2 regions of the Gordonia ajococcus genome follow, and region 1 is predicted to be linked to the other one. Evidence: riboswitches for the same ligand, from Rfam matches in the RefSeq annotation. Region 1 holds a riboswitch; the other holds the start of a gene.

What was found. A riboswitch is a leader RNA that binds a small molecule or an ion and turns the genes downstream of it on or off. The one in region 1 is predicted to bind cyclic di-AMP.
Region 2: linked by a shared signal. The riboswitch ahead of GAA2_RS05800 (transglycosylase family protein) and the one ahead of GAA2_RS15165 (C40 family peptidase) in region 1 are both predicted to bind cyclic di-AMP.

Annotation. Positions count from the first base shown of each region.
Region 1 is NZ_CP052884.1:3,344,006-3,351,769, forward strand. It holds gene GAA2_RS15150 (glycosyltransferase family 4 protein) at 1-864, opposite strand, end outside; gene GAA2_RS15155 (hypothetical protein) at 864-2,267, opposite strand; gene GAA2_RS15160 (C40 family peptidase) at 2,277-3,296, opposite strand; gene GAA2_RS15165 (C40 family peptidase) at 3,494-4,174, opposite strand; cyclic di-AMP (ydaO/yuaA leader) riboswitch at 4,192-4,424, opposite strand; gene GAA2_RS15170 (DEDD exonuclease domain-containing protein) at 5,104-6,960, shown strand; gene GAA2_RS15175 (Lrp/AsnC family transcriptional regulator) at 6,957-7,235, shown strand; gene trpD (anthranilate phosphoribosyltransferase) at 7,232-7,764, opposite strand, start outside.
Region 2 is NZ_CP052884.1:1,266,283-1,274,046, reverse strand. It holds gene GAA2_RS05835 (MFS transporter) at 187-2,013, shown strand; gene GAA2_RS05830 (DUF2771 family protein) at 2,010-2,543, shown strand; gene GAA2_RS05825 (cold-shock protein) at 2,565-2,978, opposite strand; gene GAA2_RS05820 (hypothetical protein) at 3,215-3,424, shown strand; gene GAA2_RS05815 (flavin reductase family protein) at 3,430-3,975, shown strand; gene moaA (GTP 3',8-cyclase MoaA) at 3,989-5,077, shown strand; gene GAA2_RS05805 (MoaD/ThiS family protein) at 5,090-5,338, shown strand; cyclic di-AMP (ydaO/yuaA leader) riboswitch at 5,590-5,790, shown strand; gene GAA2_RS05800 (transglycosylase family protein) at 5,796-6,422, shown strand; gene GAA2_RS05795 (molybdenum cofactor biosynthesis protein MoaE) at 6,611-7,042, opposite strand; gene GAA2_RS05790 (molybdenum cofactor biosynthesis protein B) at 7,071-7,574, opposite strand; gene moaC (cyclic pyranopterin monophosphate synthase MoaC) at 7,567-7,764, opposite strand, start outside.

The sequences.
Region 1 (7,764 bases):
CCCTTCGACGTCGAGTCCGCCCCCGCGGGTGCGGGACGGCATCGCGAAGACGTCGGCGATGTTGTGATATGCCGAGAGTTCTTCGGCCGGAACCGATCCGGTGAAGATCACGTGATCGGTGACATCCGCCTCGGCAGCGAGTGCGTGCAGCTTCTCCGCATACGGGCCGCCGCCGACGACCACCAGTACGGCATCGGGCATCCGGCGACGGATCAGCGGCAGCGCCCGGATGAGCACGTCCTGCCCCTTACGCGGCACCAGTCGCGACAGACACAGGATGGTCGGCCGGTCCCCCAGGTCGTGACGGTCGCGGAACTTCTGCCGCAGAATCGGATCGGGCGCGAACCGGTCGACATCGACACCAGGCGGCAGGTATTCGAGTGCGGCATGCGGACCGAAGGCGGAGGCGAATCGGCCGCGCGTGTACCGGCTGACGAAGGTGATCACGTCGGTGTGGCGACCGATGTGTCCGAGTACCTGACGTGCCACCGGGAGCATCGACCAGCCGACCTCATGGCCGTGCGTACTGGCGAGCACGCGCTGGGCACCGGCACGCCTCATCGCGGGCGCCAGGACGGCCAGCGGTGCGGCCGCCCCGAACCAGACCGTCGAGATCTCTTCGCGCCGAACGATCTCCGCAGCACGTCGGGCGACGAACGGCGTCGGCAGCATCAGCGTCGTGCGATGGCGGTACACCCGGTACGGCGCTGCCGCGTCGAAGTCGATGTGCGACCGGCCGCGCCAGCGCGGCGCGTAGACGACGATGTCCTCCGGCGGTAGCAGATCTACCAGATTCTGCAGATAGGACTGGATCCCGCCCGGCCGCGGCGGAAAGTCATTCGTGATCAACAGGGTTCGTGACATCAGCGGACCTGTCCCTCGAGCCATCGACCCCACCCGGCCACCAGTTCATCACGACCGACGCCGAGCGCGGCCCGGATGGCGGCGTCCTGGCGAGCCGGGTCGGAGGTTGCCGCGACCCCGAGGTAGAGCCGCTTCAGACGCGCCTCGTCGTACCGGTCGGCGACATAGGCAGCCATCGACCACGCACTCTGATAGGCGATCTGGGAGTTCTGCCCGTCCACGGCGAAGGCAGCGTCGTCGGGCAACGCAGTGGGGGTGTTGCCCGCACGGACCGCCTGGGTCAGGTCGGGTGCGGCGTCGGGGAGTCGGGTGTAGGTGCCCTTGCGGCCGACGTACTCGGCCACGCCCTCGGTGATCCAGAGAGGGGCGTCGAGGGCGGTCTGGGCCCGGGCCGCGACGTGGGTGAGTTCGTGGCGCAGCACGACGGCGAGCGTCGGCGCGGCCAGGTCGTCGGCGGCTGGGGTGAAGACGATGCGCTGGCCGGAGGCGGTGCGCCGGGGGAAGTCCACTCGGCTGTACACGGTCGCGGCGGCTGCGGTGCCGGTCACCCCGCGTCCCGGCGCCACGAGCTCGTCGAACTCCTTCGGTGTCGAGGTCGCGACGAGCACTGCGCGTCGATCCCAGGAGTTGCCCCAGAAGGCGGTCACCGCGTCGACGGCATCGGGCAGCAGCCGGCGCAGGTTCGCCAGCGCCGGGTTGGTGCGCAGGTACCAGGCGATCACCGACGTCCCACCCGCGGTCTCCACATCGGAGACCGAGAGTCCGGGGAGCTCCCACAGCTGGGTCGGGGACGGTTCGCCGCCGAGCGCCTCGGCGTCGCCGACGAGCTTCCACTCGTCGCCGTACCTGGCGACCACGAACTGGTTGGTCACCACCACCTCGGGTTCGTCGACCCCGGGCGCACGCTCGCCTCCGAGGGCGTATCGCAGTTCCACCGGCGCGACCCAGGAGTCGGAACTCCCCTTCACGTCGAGAAGCCCCTGGACATCGGCGGGCACCAGCGTCTCGGCTTCCTCGGTGGGTGCGAGCTGATAGCGGAAACGGGCGAACTGCAATCGACCGTCGGACTCGTCGCCGGAGAACGGCCGGGGACGGAAGTTCTCCGCGGCGGTCACCCATCGATTCTCGAAGGCCGGGATCGCCGTGTCGTCCACGAGGCGGCCGATCGCCCGCAGGTCCCCCGCGGACACGGCGGTGGTGAGGTCGTCGAGCAGGCGCGTCACACCCTCGGCACGCTGCTGCTCATACACATTCGCCGGGGTCGTCGACGTCGTGGTGGACCCGGTGGAGACCGATGCGACGTTCGAGGACGGACCCGGACCCCCACATCCGGTGGTCACACCGATCAGCAGCACCACCGCGGAGGCGAGCGTCGGGCGCCAACGCCCGCGGAGTGAGACCACCAGAGGAGTCTAGAACCGACGGCCGGAGTTGAAGGGACCGGCCTCGTCGAGCGGGACGACCTTGACCGGGACACCGAAGGTCGAGGCGTGGATGACGTATCCGTCGCCGACGTACATCCCCACGTGGTGGGCGTCCGGGTAGTAGATGACCAGGTCGCCGGGCTTGAGGTCCTCGCGGGACACCGGCTGTCCGCCGGCCATCTGCGCCTCACTCGACCGCGGGAGGGTCTTGCCGGCCTGCTTGTAGGCCCACACCATCAGACCAGAGCAGTCGAAGGAACTCGGACCGGTGGCACCCCACACATAGGGATCGCCGATTCGCGTCAACGCTGCCTGAACGGCGACGAGCGCGGCGGCGGTGCCCCTCGGGACGATCCGCGGGTCGAAGTCGAAGGTCGGGCCGCGCAGCGCGGCGAGCTGCTTGCCGGTCATCGACTGGTAGATCGTGCGGATCTGGATCGCCTGCATCTGCAGGTCGGCCTGCTTGGTCTGGAGGTCTCCGCGGACGCGTTCGGCGCGCGAGACCGCCTCCGACGCGGCGAGCGCGGTCTGGTCGGCGTCCTTCTTGGCGGCCGCGGTCTGGGCGCGGACCTTCTTGACGGCGGTCAGGTCCGACGCGGCCTGCCGCGAGATCATGTCGAGCCCCGACATCTGGTCGAGGAGGGCCTGCGGCGAGTCACTGACCATCACCGCATAGAGGCCGCTGACGCGGGCTCCCTGGTAGCTGGCGCGCACGATGGCGTCGACCCTGGCCTGGTAAGCCGCGAGCTGCTCACGGCTGATGTCGAGCTTGCGCTGGGCGTCGGCCGCGGCCTTCTTGGCCTGCACGACGATCGAGCGCTGCTTGTCGTACTCGATCTTGGCGTTGTGCATCGCCTCGGTGGTCTTCTCGGCCTCGGTGCCGAGCTGCTTGTACCGATCGAGAAGCTGATCGGCTGATCGCGCGGGCACGGCCCGCGCCTGCCCGGTTCCGCCGGTCGTCAGTGGGACGACGGTCACGATGGCCGCCAGCAGACACATGACGAGCATCATCGGGCCCGATCGTGCACGGATACGAGTCGCGTTCACTCGCCCCTCCCCGGAAAGCACGGTGCCAGTCACTTCCTTACCGCTTCGTTACCGTCCGCGGACCACCGTAGGTTCCCCCGATGGCCCCAAGGACCGGATCGGGCGGATCGCACCAAACCGCGACCCGCCCTTTCCCTGATGCTCTTGTTCAGTTGATGTCAGTAGCGGCGGATACCGGTGAGCTGCCACTCCTTGACCGCGTCACGCTTGACCGGGGTGCCGTAGGTCGAGGAATGGACGAACTGTCCGTTACCGGCGTAGATGCCGGCATGGCCGCCACCGTTGAAGATCATCACGTCGCCGGGCTTGGCCTCGTTGTACGAGACCGGGCGACCGCCACCGAGCTGGCCGTAGCTGTCACGCGGGATGGTCTTGCCAGCCTGCTTGTAGGACCAGTAGACGAGACCCGAGCAGTCGAAGGCGTTCGGGCCGGCCGAGCCGTAGGAGTAGGGCGAGCCGATCTTGCTCTCCGCGGCCTTGACGGCCTTCTCGCCCGCGGTCAGCTGGGGCTGCCCGAGCGGGGCGCCACCGTGCGGACGGAACTGGTCCGGGATCTGGTTCTGGCCGATGCCCGGGATGGTGAACTGGCCGACGTTCGGGATCTCGACCGTTGCGGCCGGCGACTTCGCGACGGGCTTGGGCGCGGGCGCAGCCTCGGGAGCCTTCTGCTCGCCGGGCAGAGCCGGGATCTCGAAGGTTCCGAGCGGGGTGTGGACCGGGGCCGCGAGAGCAGGGCCGGCCGCAGCAGCGAGCGAACCGAGCGTGATCGATCCAGCGATCACCGCTTTCTTGGCTACCTTGCTCCCACGATTGGGCTGTTCCAAACGATGTTTGGCCACGAAGCGAGTTCTCCTTCAGTTTCTCCCTGTACCGCCGACCGAGTTAGCTGTCGGGTTCGGGCCGGAAGAGTGGCCCTACGCGTTTTCGGCACAGCCGTATCCCGAGAGGACACGCTTGCGCGTTGACGCGATTCACCCCGATTCGGGACAGTCTCACCAGGTCATGTCAGGACTGACATCGACTGGCCGCACTGCCCGAAGTGTGTGGTTCCCCGGTTCGCCCGCAAGGGCGATTGAGCGGCGACTTGTGCGGACCACTTCTGTTGAAGCGGGACGCTCCGCAAAGGTCTCAGAAAGGTTACGAAATCGACGGCCCTGTGTCCACTACGCAACGGACACGCAGATCGCACCCGACTTTCAGCCCGCGCGGAGATCAGTCCCGGCGACGACTCGAAATGCCCGATGACGTGCAGTTTTCGAGGTTCTTGCAGATCGTGCAGCACCGCTGGTGACCATTGCAGCGGACTGGAACACATCGATCGCGAGGTCCAGTTCAGCATCGTCGTCGAGGGCCTGCGCCGTTACCGTAACTCCACCTTCAGCGGGCCCATCGTCCCAGTTCGGGCCGCCGAAAAGCACCGTCATCATGCACCCGTCACAGGCGACGGGGCGGGCCGGGCAGGTCGCGCAGTCAACGTGCATGGTGTGATCTCCATCTCATCTTGGCGCCGGAGGCGTTTGACCTCCGAATCGGGCGGTTCATGGGGGTGTGGTTCGCCGCCGCCGGCGACGATCTCTCACTTCGAGGTGGAGACTAGGGGGCACCACCGACAAACTCGTTCGCACAGTGTTCGACACATGCGTCACAGGGGTAACAGGCGACATCGGCGAACGTCCCCGCGCCGACCGCCGCCGAAAACAGAACGATCGATCGGGGTGTCACATCCGGCCTGTCGGTGCGTCGAACTAATGTTCGGCCCGTGACGCGCATGGATGGTGGCGGTGCAGCCGCGGGACAGACGACCTCGGGCCAACTGACCTTCGCCGACCTCGAAGCCGCCGATCAGGCCACCGGTGGCGACGCGACATCGAACGAGTTCAGCGACCGGGCACTCTTCGACACCACCCTCGTCGTCGTCGACCTCGAGACCACCGGGTCCGATCCCGCGGGCGACCGCATCACCGAGATCGGCGCCGTGAAGATCCGGGGCGGCGAGGTGATCGGCGAGTTCGCCACCCTCGTCGATCCCGGTCGCCCCATCCCGCCCCAGATCGTCACCCTCACCGGGATCACGACCGCGATGGTCACCGACGCGCCCCGTATCGAGTCGGTACTACCTGCGTTCCTCGAGTTCGCCCGCGGGGCGATCCTGGTCGCGCACAACGCTCGCTTCGACATGGGGTTCCTCCGGCAGAACGCACTCCGGCTCCACCTCGACTGGCCGTTCAGCCTGAGTCTGTGCACGGTGACCATGGCCCGGCGCATCCTGTCGCGCGACGAGGCCCCGACGGTCAAGCTGAGCGCCCTCGCCGATCTGTTCGACGTCTCGGTCCGTCCCACCCACCGGGCGCTGGACGACGCCCGCGCCACCGTCGAGGTCTTCCACCGTCTGCTCGAGCGCGTCGGGAACCAGGGCATCGCGACGGTCGGGGAACTCACCTCCTACCTGCCGCGCACCGATCCCCGTCTGCGCGGCAAACGTCACCTCGCCGACCGGGTACCGGCCCGGCCCGGCGTCTACCTCTTCCGCGGGCCCTCGAACGAGGTCCTCTATGTCGGCACCGCGGTGGATCTACGACGCCGGGTCCGTTCCTATTTCTCCGGCAGCGATCCCCGGCGACGCATCACCGAGATGGTCCTGCTCGCCGAGCGCGTCGACGTCGTCGAGTGTTCCCACGCCCTGGAGGCGGCCGTCCGCGAGTTGCGACTGCTGGCGGCGCACGCGCCCGCCTACAACCGACGTTCGACACAGCCCCACAAGGGATGGTGGGTGACCCTGACGGAGGAACGTTTCCCGCGTCTCAAGGTCAGCCGCACCCCCACCGACGAATCCATCGGTCCGGTGGGCAACCGCAACAACGCGTCGACGGTTGCCGACGTGATCGCCGCAGCCGCCGGACTGCGCACGTGCACCAAACGTCTCGGGGCCACCGGCTACCACTGGTGCCCGACGTCCGACGGCGTCCGGCAGCCCGGCGGATGTCATGCCGCCGCCGCAGCGCCCCAGACCGTCCCGGACTATCTGCCGCGCGTGACCGCGGCCCGCCGGCTGATGCGTGGGGAGGCCGACGACCTCCTCGACGACCTCACCGCGCGCCTCGCGGATCTCTCCGAGGCGCAGATGTTCGAGACCGCCGCCCGCCACCGAGACCGGCTCGCCCTCACCATCGACGCCCTGGCGCGTTGTCAGCGGCTGGCCGCGCTGTGTGCGATCGCCGAGATCGTCGTCGCCCGTCCCGACGACGACCGCGGCTGGCATTTCGCCGTCGTCCGCCACGGACGCCTCGCGGCGGCGGGACGTGCGCGTCGGGGCGTCTCCCCCATGCCGGTGGTCGACGCGCTCGTCGCCGCAGCCGAGACGGTCATCGCCGGAACAGGTCCCCTACGCGGGGCACCCGCGGAAGAAGTGGCGCTGATCTACCGGTGGATGACCGAGCCGGGGGCCCGGATCGTGTCCACGACCGATCCGGTGGCGCTGCCGGCCGGATGCGCCGAGCGCCGGCGCGCCTGGTCGCAGTCGGCGCGAGAGGCACGCTCGGACGCCCACTCGGTGGTGCACCGGACACCACGGCCCGCACAGCGCTCGCCGGTCCACCGGCTCGCGGCCACTAGGCTTGCGCCATGATCACTGCCATCGTCCTCATCCAGGCCGACATCCACCAGATCCCGGAGACCGCTCAGTCCGTGGCCGACATCGCCGGCGTCGAAGAGGTGTACTCCTGCGCGGGTGACGTCGACCTCATCGCGAAGATCCGCGTCCGCGACCACGAGCAGATCGCGACAGTGGTGACCGGAGAGATCAACCGGCTGCCCGCGGTGCTCAAGAGTGCCACCCACATCGCGTTCCGCAGCTACTCGAGCTCGGACGTCGAGGGTGGTTTCTCCATCGGCGAGAACTAGTTTCGCGCGGCCGACCCCAACCGGGTGCTGAGCGAGGCCCAGCGGTAGAGCAGGGACGCCGCCGCCCCGGAGTCGATGGCGTCGGCCGCACGGTCCTTCGCGGCACCGAGCGCCTCGGTGAGTTCGGCGGAGGTCATCGGCGCCCGCTGTTCGAACGCCACGATCGCGCCGGCCGAGTTCAGCAGCACCGCGTCACGTACGGGACCGGTTGTGCCCGCGAACAATTCCCGCGCGATCGCGGCGTTGGCGACCGCATCGCCGCCCTGCAGCGCGGACAGCTCGACGCGCGGGATGCCGAGATCGGCCGGGTCGACGCCGAGCTGGGTGACGCTGCCGCCGACGACCTGCCACACCGTCGAGGTGGTGGTCGTGGTGAGTTCGTCGAGGCCGTCGTCGCCGCGCACCACCAGTGCCGATCCACCGCGGTCGGCAAAAGCGCCGGCGAGAACCGGTGCAAGGTCGGCGAAGGCGCACCCGATGAGGCCCGCGGTGGGACGTGCCGGGTTCGTCAGCGGCCCGAGCACGTTGA
Region 2 (7,764 bases), 2.1 Mb from region 1:
TCAAGCGGCACCGGCACGATATGAGGAACAATCGTGTGCGTGATCCCACGGAGTTCCCGACACGACGATGGGCGCGGGGCCCCCAGGGGTCCGGCGAGCCAGCCTCAACCGCCGACCGATGATCGCGGCCGACGTGCCGCGCAGCACCCCGGGTCGGCGAACTACCCGGCCGACGAGACCCGCCAGATGAGGGCAGGCCGGCCGGCACCCGGCTGGGGACCGCCGCCCGGCCCGGGCCCCGGCCGCAACGCTTACCTGCCCCCGCCCACACACAATCCGCATCTACCGCCGCTCGACGATCGAGGTCAGCCGTTCCACGACGAGACGGCGACCCGCGCGATGCCCACCGAGCACGGGCCCCGAACGCCCGAGAAGCTCACCGTGATGCGCGTCGCCGCGATGCGCAGCCGCGAGCTGACGAGCAAGGGCATCGGCAAGATCCATCAGGCCGCGACCGCCGACGGTGCCGACCAGTCCGGCCTCACCGCGCTCACCCTCCCGGTGATCGCGAACTTCGCCGCCGACGCCGCGATGGCCGTCGCGCTGGCCAACACCCTGTTCTTCGCCGCCGCATCGGGTGAATCCAAGACCAACGTCGCGCTGTATCTGGCGCTGACGATCGCCCCGTTCGCGCTCATCGCTCCCCTGATCGGTCCGCTGCTCGACCGGCTCCAGCGCGGACGTCGCATCGCGATGGCCACGACCTTCGGCCTGCGCGTCGTGCTGGCCCTGCTGATCATGACCAACGTCCAGTGGAACGACGCCACCCAGCAACTCGAATACGACCCGTGGGTGCTCTATCCCTGCGCTCTGGGGTTGCTGGTCCTGTCGAAATCCTTCGGCGTGCTCAAATCGGCGGTCACCCCGCGCGTGGTGCCACCGACCATCGACCTGCCGCGCGTCAACTCCCGCCTGACCACGTTCGGACTGATCGGCGGCACCATCGTCGGCGGTGCGTTCGCCGCGCTCGTCGAGATGCTGCTCGGCAAATTGCTGCCGCTGCATCTGCCGGGAGCCATGGTGTGGCTGGCGATCGTCGCCGCGGCCGGGGCGTACCTGTGCATGCGCATCCCGTCGTGGGTCGAGTCGACCGAGGGCGAGATCCCCACGACCCTGACCTACCACGGTGAACCGGCCCGTTCGAGCACCCCCGAACACGAGCCGACCAGCGCTCGCGAGGGTGCGAAGATGCTGGCCGCCAAGATGCGTCAGCCGCTGGGCCGCACCGTCGTGGCCGGCCTCTGGGGCAACGGCACCATCCGGATCCTCACCGGCTTCCTGACGCTGTTCGTGGCGTTCTACGCCAAGTCCCAGCAGGGCGATGCGTCGGACTGGACGCAGTTGCTGCTGCTCGGCGCGGTCGGTGCCGCGGCGGGCGTGGGCAACATGATCGGCAACGGCGTCGGCACCAGGCTGGAACTGAAGAATCCGCCGAACATCATCGTGTGGTCGACCGCCGCCTGCTTCGTCGTCGCGGTCCTCGCGGCCGTCTTCGGCAACATCGCCGCGGCCGCTGTCGCCGCGCTCGTCGCCTCGGGCACCAGTGCAATCGGCAAGGTGTGCCTCGACTCATCGATCCAGGACGACCTGCCCGACGAGTCGCGCGCATCGGCGTTCGGCCGCTCGGAGACGGTTCTGCAGCTGTCGTGGGTGTTCGGCGCGTCGCTGGGTGTGCTGCTGCCCCCGACCCTGTGGATCGGGTTCACCGTCGTCTCGGTGCTACTGGGCCTCGGGCTGCTCCAGACGGTGCTGACGACCCGCGGTTCGTCGCTGGTGCCCGGTCTGGGTGGTCGACGCCCCGACCATGCCGCACCGACCGTCGCGTTCCGGGCGGCCGGCGCGGACGACGCCGCGCAGTCCCGCCGGACCAGCCCGGGATCGGCGCCGACCCGGCCGCACACCCAGCGGCCGTCCACCACGCGGATGCCGTCGACGGCACCCTTCCCGAACTCCGGTGACCGGCCCCACGGTGACCGCCAGGCCCCCGACCAGACAGGACATCGCAGACAGTGATCAGCAGTGGAGAGAAGAAGGCACTCGCGATCATCGCGATCGTGGTGGTCGCGTTCGTCGCGGTGGTCGGCACCTCGGTGTTCCTGTTGACTCGCAACTCCACGCACGACGACAAGCCCTACCTGCACATCGCCGTCGGGAAGAACCTCTACACCGTCGAACCGGTGCGCTGGTGCGACCTGATGCTCGACGAATGCGACCCGCCGCTCGGCACGTCGCAGCGCGAGGCGCCCCGGGTTCCGGTGGCGGTCGGCGACACGGTGATGCTGTCGGTCTCCGGTGACATCTCGCAGGGTCCGTGGAACCTGGCCGCCGTCTACTGGACGCCGAGGGGACTCGTCGAGGACGAGCAACCCCAGGCGTCGGGCGAGACCTACACGGTCACGTTGAAGACAGCACCGGAATACGTCCTGCTGGGGATCACCGTCTACCCGGCGTCGGCCAGGCTGACGCGGAACGACGAGATCATCCCGCGCGGCGTGCTGGCAGCAGAGACCGCACCGCAGGAGTTCCAGAAGTACCTCGGCTGAGGAACGGGCGGCTCGTCGAACTCAGTGCTCGAGTTCGCGGGCCACCGCGCGCACGACCTCGGAGATCCGCTGCGCGGTCTTGCGATCGGGGTAGCGCCCCTTGCGCAGGTCCGGCTGCACCTTGCCCTCGAGCAGGGTGATCAGATCTGCGACCATGCCGTGAAGTTCGTCGGGGGTGTGCCGCTTGACGTCCTTACGAGCGGCCTCGCGCACGTTCTTGGACACGCTCGGCGCGGGTTCGAGGACCTTGACGCTCAGCGCCTGCGGCCCGCGGCGACCGGCGGCCATGCCGAACTCCACGCGCTGCCCGGGTTTGAGGGCCTCCACCCCGTCGGGCAGGGCAGACGCACGGACATAGACGTCCTCGCCGTCCTCCTGCGCGAGGAAGCCGAAGCCCTTGTCCGCGTCGTACCACTTCACCTTGCCGGTCGGCACTGTGCTCACCCTCATCTGTACGTCGTGATCTCGTCAAAGATCTGCCTGTCACAACAAAAGACGCCGTGACCCATCTCTACAGCCCCCGGGAAGTCCGTAAGGGCCCAGACGGATGCAAGGCGCCTGCTGCCCCATGGTAGCCAACACCCCACCGCCGGTCACACCATTACCTCCGCGCACCCCGTTCCACCCATCACTCGGCGTCGTCTGCCGACGAGTGCACTACCGTGGATGGCATGCAGAAGACGACGTCCCCACGGTTGCTGCAGGTGGCCATGGTGATCTTCGCGATCGGACTCATCGCTCTCGTGGCGCTGTTCGTGACCCCGCTCCTCACCGACGGCGACACCGCCCCGACCTTCGTCTACCTGCTGACCATGTGCGCACCTCTGGGTTTTCTCCTCGGCCTGGTGTACGCACTCCGTGCCGGACGCCGAGCCAGGTGAGGACCGTGACAGCGACCATCGACACCACTCCAGACCTTGCCCCCGTCTCCGACGCCAAGGCCCTCCGGGAGGCGTTCAGCTGCTTCCCGAGCGGCGTCGTGGCGGTGTGTTGCCTACGGGGTGAGGGAGATTCGACCACGCTGATCGGAATGGCGGCGAGTTCCTTCACGACCGTCTCCCTCGACCCGCCGCTGGTGTCGGTGTGCGTCCAGAACACGTCGACGACGTGGCCGCAGATCCGTACCGCGCCGGCCATCGGGGTCAGTGTCTTCGCCGGCGACCAGACCGACGTCTGCAAGCAGCTCGCCGGTCCGGCGGAGCGCCGGTTCGACGGCATCACGCCGCTGAGCACCGACGCCGGGGCGGTGTTCGTCCCCGATGCGGCCGCCCACCTGTCGTGCAGCATCCACAACGAGATCCAGGCGGGCGACCACACCGTGGTGCTGCTGGAGATCAACACCCTGCGTGCCGATCCCGGTGTCGAGCCACTCGTGTTCCACGCCAGCACCTTCCGCGCTCTCGAAGCCCGCAAGGGTCCGAACGCCACGTGATCCGCAGGTCAGCATGAGCACGGTCGGCCTCGGGATTCCGATGCCACGGCCGCACTCGGCCGGGGCATCCGCCGACGCTCCCACGCAGGGCCCCCTGCGTGACACGTTCGGGCGGGTGGCGAAGGACCTTCGCGTCTCGGTGACCGACCGGTGCAACCTGCGCTGTACCTATTGCATGCCCGCCGAGGGCCTCGACTGGATGCCGACCGAGGCGGTGCTGAGCGCTGACGAGCTGATCCGGGTGCTGACCGTCGCGGTCCGCGACCTGGGGATCGAACGCATCCGGTTCACCGGCGGCGAGCCGCTGCTGCGGGGCGACCTCGAGCAGATCATCGGTGCCGTCTCCGCACTGCCGCAACGCCCGGAGATCGCGATGACCACCAACGGTCTCGGACTCTCCCGGCGGATCGACGGGCTCGTGGCGGCCGGCCTCAACCGCATCAACATCTCCCTCGACACCGTCGACCGGGAACGATTCGCCGAGATCACCCGACGCGACCGGCTCGACGACGTGCTGACGGGTCTGGCGGCCGCCAGACGCGCGGGACTCGACCCCGTCAAGGTCAACGCCGTGATCCCCGACCGCGCCGACCTCGACGCCGTACCGGATCTCCTCGCCTACTGCCTGGAGCACGGCTACGAGCTGCGCATCATCGAACAGATGCCACTCGACGCCGATCACGCCTGGCAGCGATCCCGGATGGTGACCGCCGACGAGATCCTGGCGACCCTGCGCACACGGTTCACCCTGCTGCCCGATCCGGCACCGCGCGGCAGCGCGCCGGCGGCCACGTGGCTCGTCGACGGCCATCGGACGTCCCGGGGCCCGGCAAAGGTCGGGGTGATCGCGTCGGTCACCCGCCCGTTCTGCGGCGACTGCGACCGCACCCGGCTGACCGCCGACGGCTCGCTGCGCAACTGCCTGTTCGCGTCCTCGGAAACAGATCTGCGCACCACCCTGCGAACCCTGCCCGACGACGAGGTCGACGCGGCCGTGGCGGCGCTGTGGCGCACCGACATGTGGCAGAAGGCGCCCGGGCACGAGGTGAACGCCGCCGGCTTCCAGCAGCCGTCGCGGCCCATGTCCGCCATCGGTGGATAGGCTCGGGTTCCGATGAACCTCACCGTCCGCTTCTTCGCCGCCGCGCGCGCCGCCGCCGGCACCGAGTCGCGGGTCGTCGACATCGACCCGGCGACCACCCTCGGAGACCTCGAGTCGACACTGTCCGCCGGCAACCCCGGATTGGCGACGGTTCTCGAGCGTTGCTCCTACCTCCGCGACGAGATCGCGCTCACTGACCGTTCACAGCCGCTCGGCATCTGCTCGACACTGGACGTCCTCCCGCCGTTTGCCGGTGGTTGATACCACTTCGGGCATGTGACCTTTGTCACATAACGGAGTGGTAACGAGCAGGCCACGGGAGCGCATCCGGCCCGATGAACTGGGATGACGCCGAAAGTGGGTCGGGAGACCAGGATCTGGCGCGAAAATCAGTTGCGAACTAGCAGGTGAATCACTCCATCGAACGACGTACTGTACGAAGCGACCTTCTCGAAGGTCACGGTAAGGAAACAGAACATACGTCCTGCCGGCCGCGCCGAGCCTCGCTCCGCCGGTGGGAACGACCGAACGAATCTAGGAGCGAGGACGGGGGACCCAACCTCATCCCCTGAGACCGGGCACCACACCAGGTGTCCTCGGGGTTAAGTCCCAGGCGCAGAACCGTGATTAACATTCACGGGGACGCACTGGGGCCGAGCAACCTCTCGCTCGAACCCGACAGCTGACTTCGTAGGCGCGTGGAGAGAGGAATCGATCTATGACCGGACGTCACCGCAAGCAGACGACCAGCTCGACCACCAAGACCATCACCAAGGTCGCCCTCACCGGCGCCGTCCTCGGTGGCGGAGCCGCCCTCATGGGCACCGGTACCGCGAACGCCGCGACCGACGCCGAATGGAACAAGGTCGCCCAGTGTGAGTCCGGCGGTAACTGGGCCATCAACACCGGCAACGGCTACCACGGCGGCCTGCAGTTCTCGCCGAGCACCTGGAGCGGCCACGGCGGCGGCGAGTTCGCCCCGACCGCCGAGCAGGCCACCCGCGAGGAGCAGATCGTCGTCGCCGAGCGCGTGCTCGCTTCGCAGGGCAAGGGCGCATGGCCCACCTGCGGCGTCGGCCTCTCGGGTCACACCCCGCGCACCGCGCCGAGCGATGTCCCGGCCCCGATCGTCAAGCAGCTCCAGGACGGCAACGGCAGCTTCAGCCTCGTCAAGGCCCCTGAGGCCAAGACCACCGACGACGTCGCCAACCAGGTCCTCACCGACTCCGGTGTGAGCCCCGAGGTCAAGAACCTCTGGAACGCCGCCAAGAGCAGCGGTGTCTCGCTGAGTCCCGAACAGATCAAGCTCTTCAACGACAACAAGCACCTGCTGCCCAACCCCTGATCTGCAGGTAGCCCGGACACCGATTCGGAGCAACGCAGAGGGCCACAGACAAAGGGCCCCGCACGATGAGCGATCCGTGCGGGGCCCTTTTCCAATTCTTCACGCTCCCTGAGGTGCGAAGAGCGATAGCGACGAGCCATCTCCTGCTCCCTGAGGTGCGAGGAGCGATAGCGACGAGCCTCGAAGGGCTAGGCCGAGTTGATCCACTCCTCGGTGCCGTCGTCGTAGTACTGGTGCTTCCAGACCGGCAGACGCGCCTTCACCTCGTCGACGAGCCGCGCGCACGTCTCGAATGCGGCGCGGCGATGGTCGGCGGCCACGGTCACCACGAAGGCGACATCCCCGATCTCGAGTTCTCCGACGCGGTGCGAGACCGCGACCGCGCGCACACCGTCGACCGACGAGACCTCCTCGACGACCTCGGTCAGCACCCTGGACGCCGTCGGATGGGCGGAATAGTCGAGAGCGGCGACGTTCCGGCCGCCGTCGTGGTCGCGGACCGCGCCCACGAAGCCGACGATCGCGCCGGCCTTCCCGTCGGCGGCGTCGGCGACCATCGCCTCGTGGTCGGCGAGCCCGATCGGCTCCTCCGACACCGCGGTGTGTACGACTACGGTCATTCGCGAATCCTGTCCTGTCGCGGGACGATCAGTGATCCCCGCCGCGGATCTGATCGAGTGCGTGGTGCACGACGTCCGTGAGGACGGTCAGGCCGTCCCGTACGCCCCCGGTCGAGCCGGGCAGGTTCACCACCAGTGTCGTCCCGGCGACGCCGGCGAGGCCGCGTGAGAGCACGGCGGTCGGGACCGTGGGCAGTCCGGCCGCACGGATGGCGTCGGCCAGGCCGGGGATCTCGACGTCGAGCAGCGGTCGCGTCTCCTCGGGGGTGCGGTCGGTGGGTGAGAGACCTGTTCCGCCGGTGGTGATCACGAGGTCGACGCCGGCGTACACGGCGGCACGGATCGCGGCGCCCACGGGCGGCCCGTCGGCCACCACATCGCGTTCGGCGACGCGGAAACCCTGCTCGACGAGCCAGCCCTCGATGATCGGACCGGTGCGGTCCGGGTAGATCCCGGTACTCGCGCGCGTCGACGCGACGACGATCTGCGCGACGCGTCGTCGTGCGGGGTCGGGCGGCGTGTTCTCAGCCATCGGCCGGGTCGTCCCGGTACCAGTCGCCGGATTTGCCGCCGGTCTTCTCGAGCAGGCGGATCCCGTCCATGCGCGCCCGCTTGTCCACGGCCTTGACCATGTCGTGCAGCGTCAACCCGGTGACGGCCACCGCGGTCAGTGCCTCCATCTCGACGCCCGTCTGGCCGGACGTGGCGACGGTCGCGGTCAC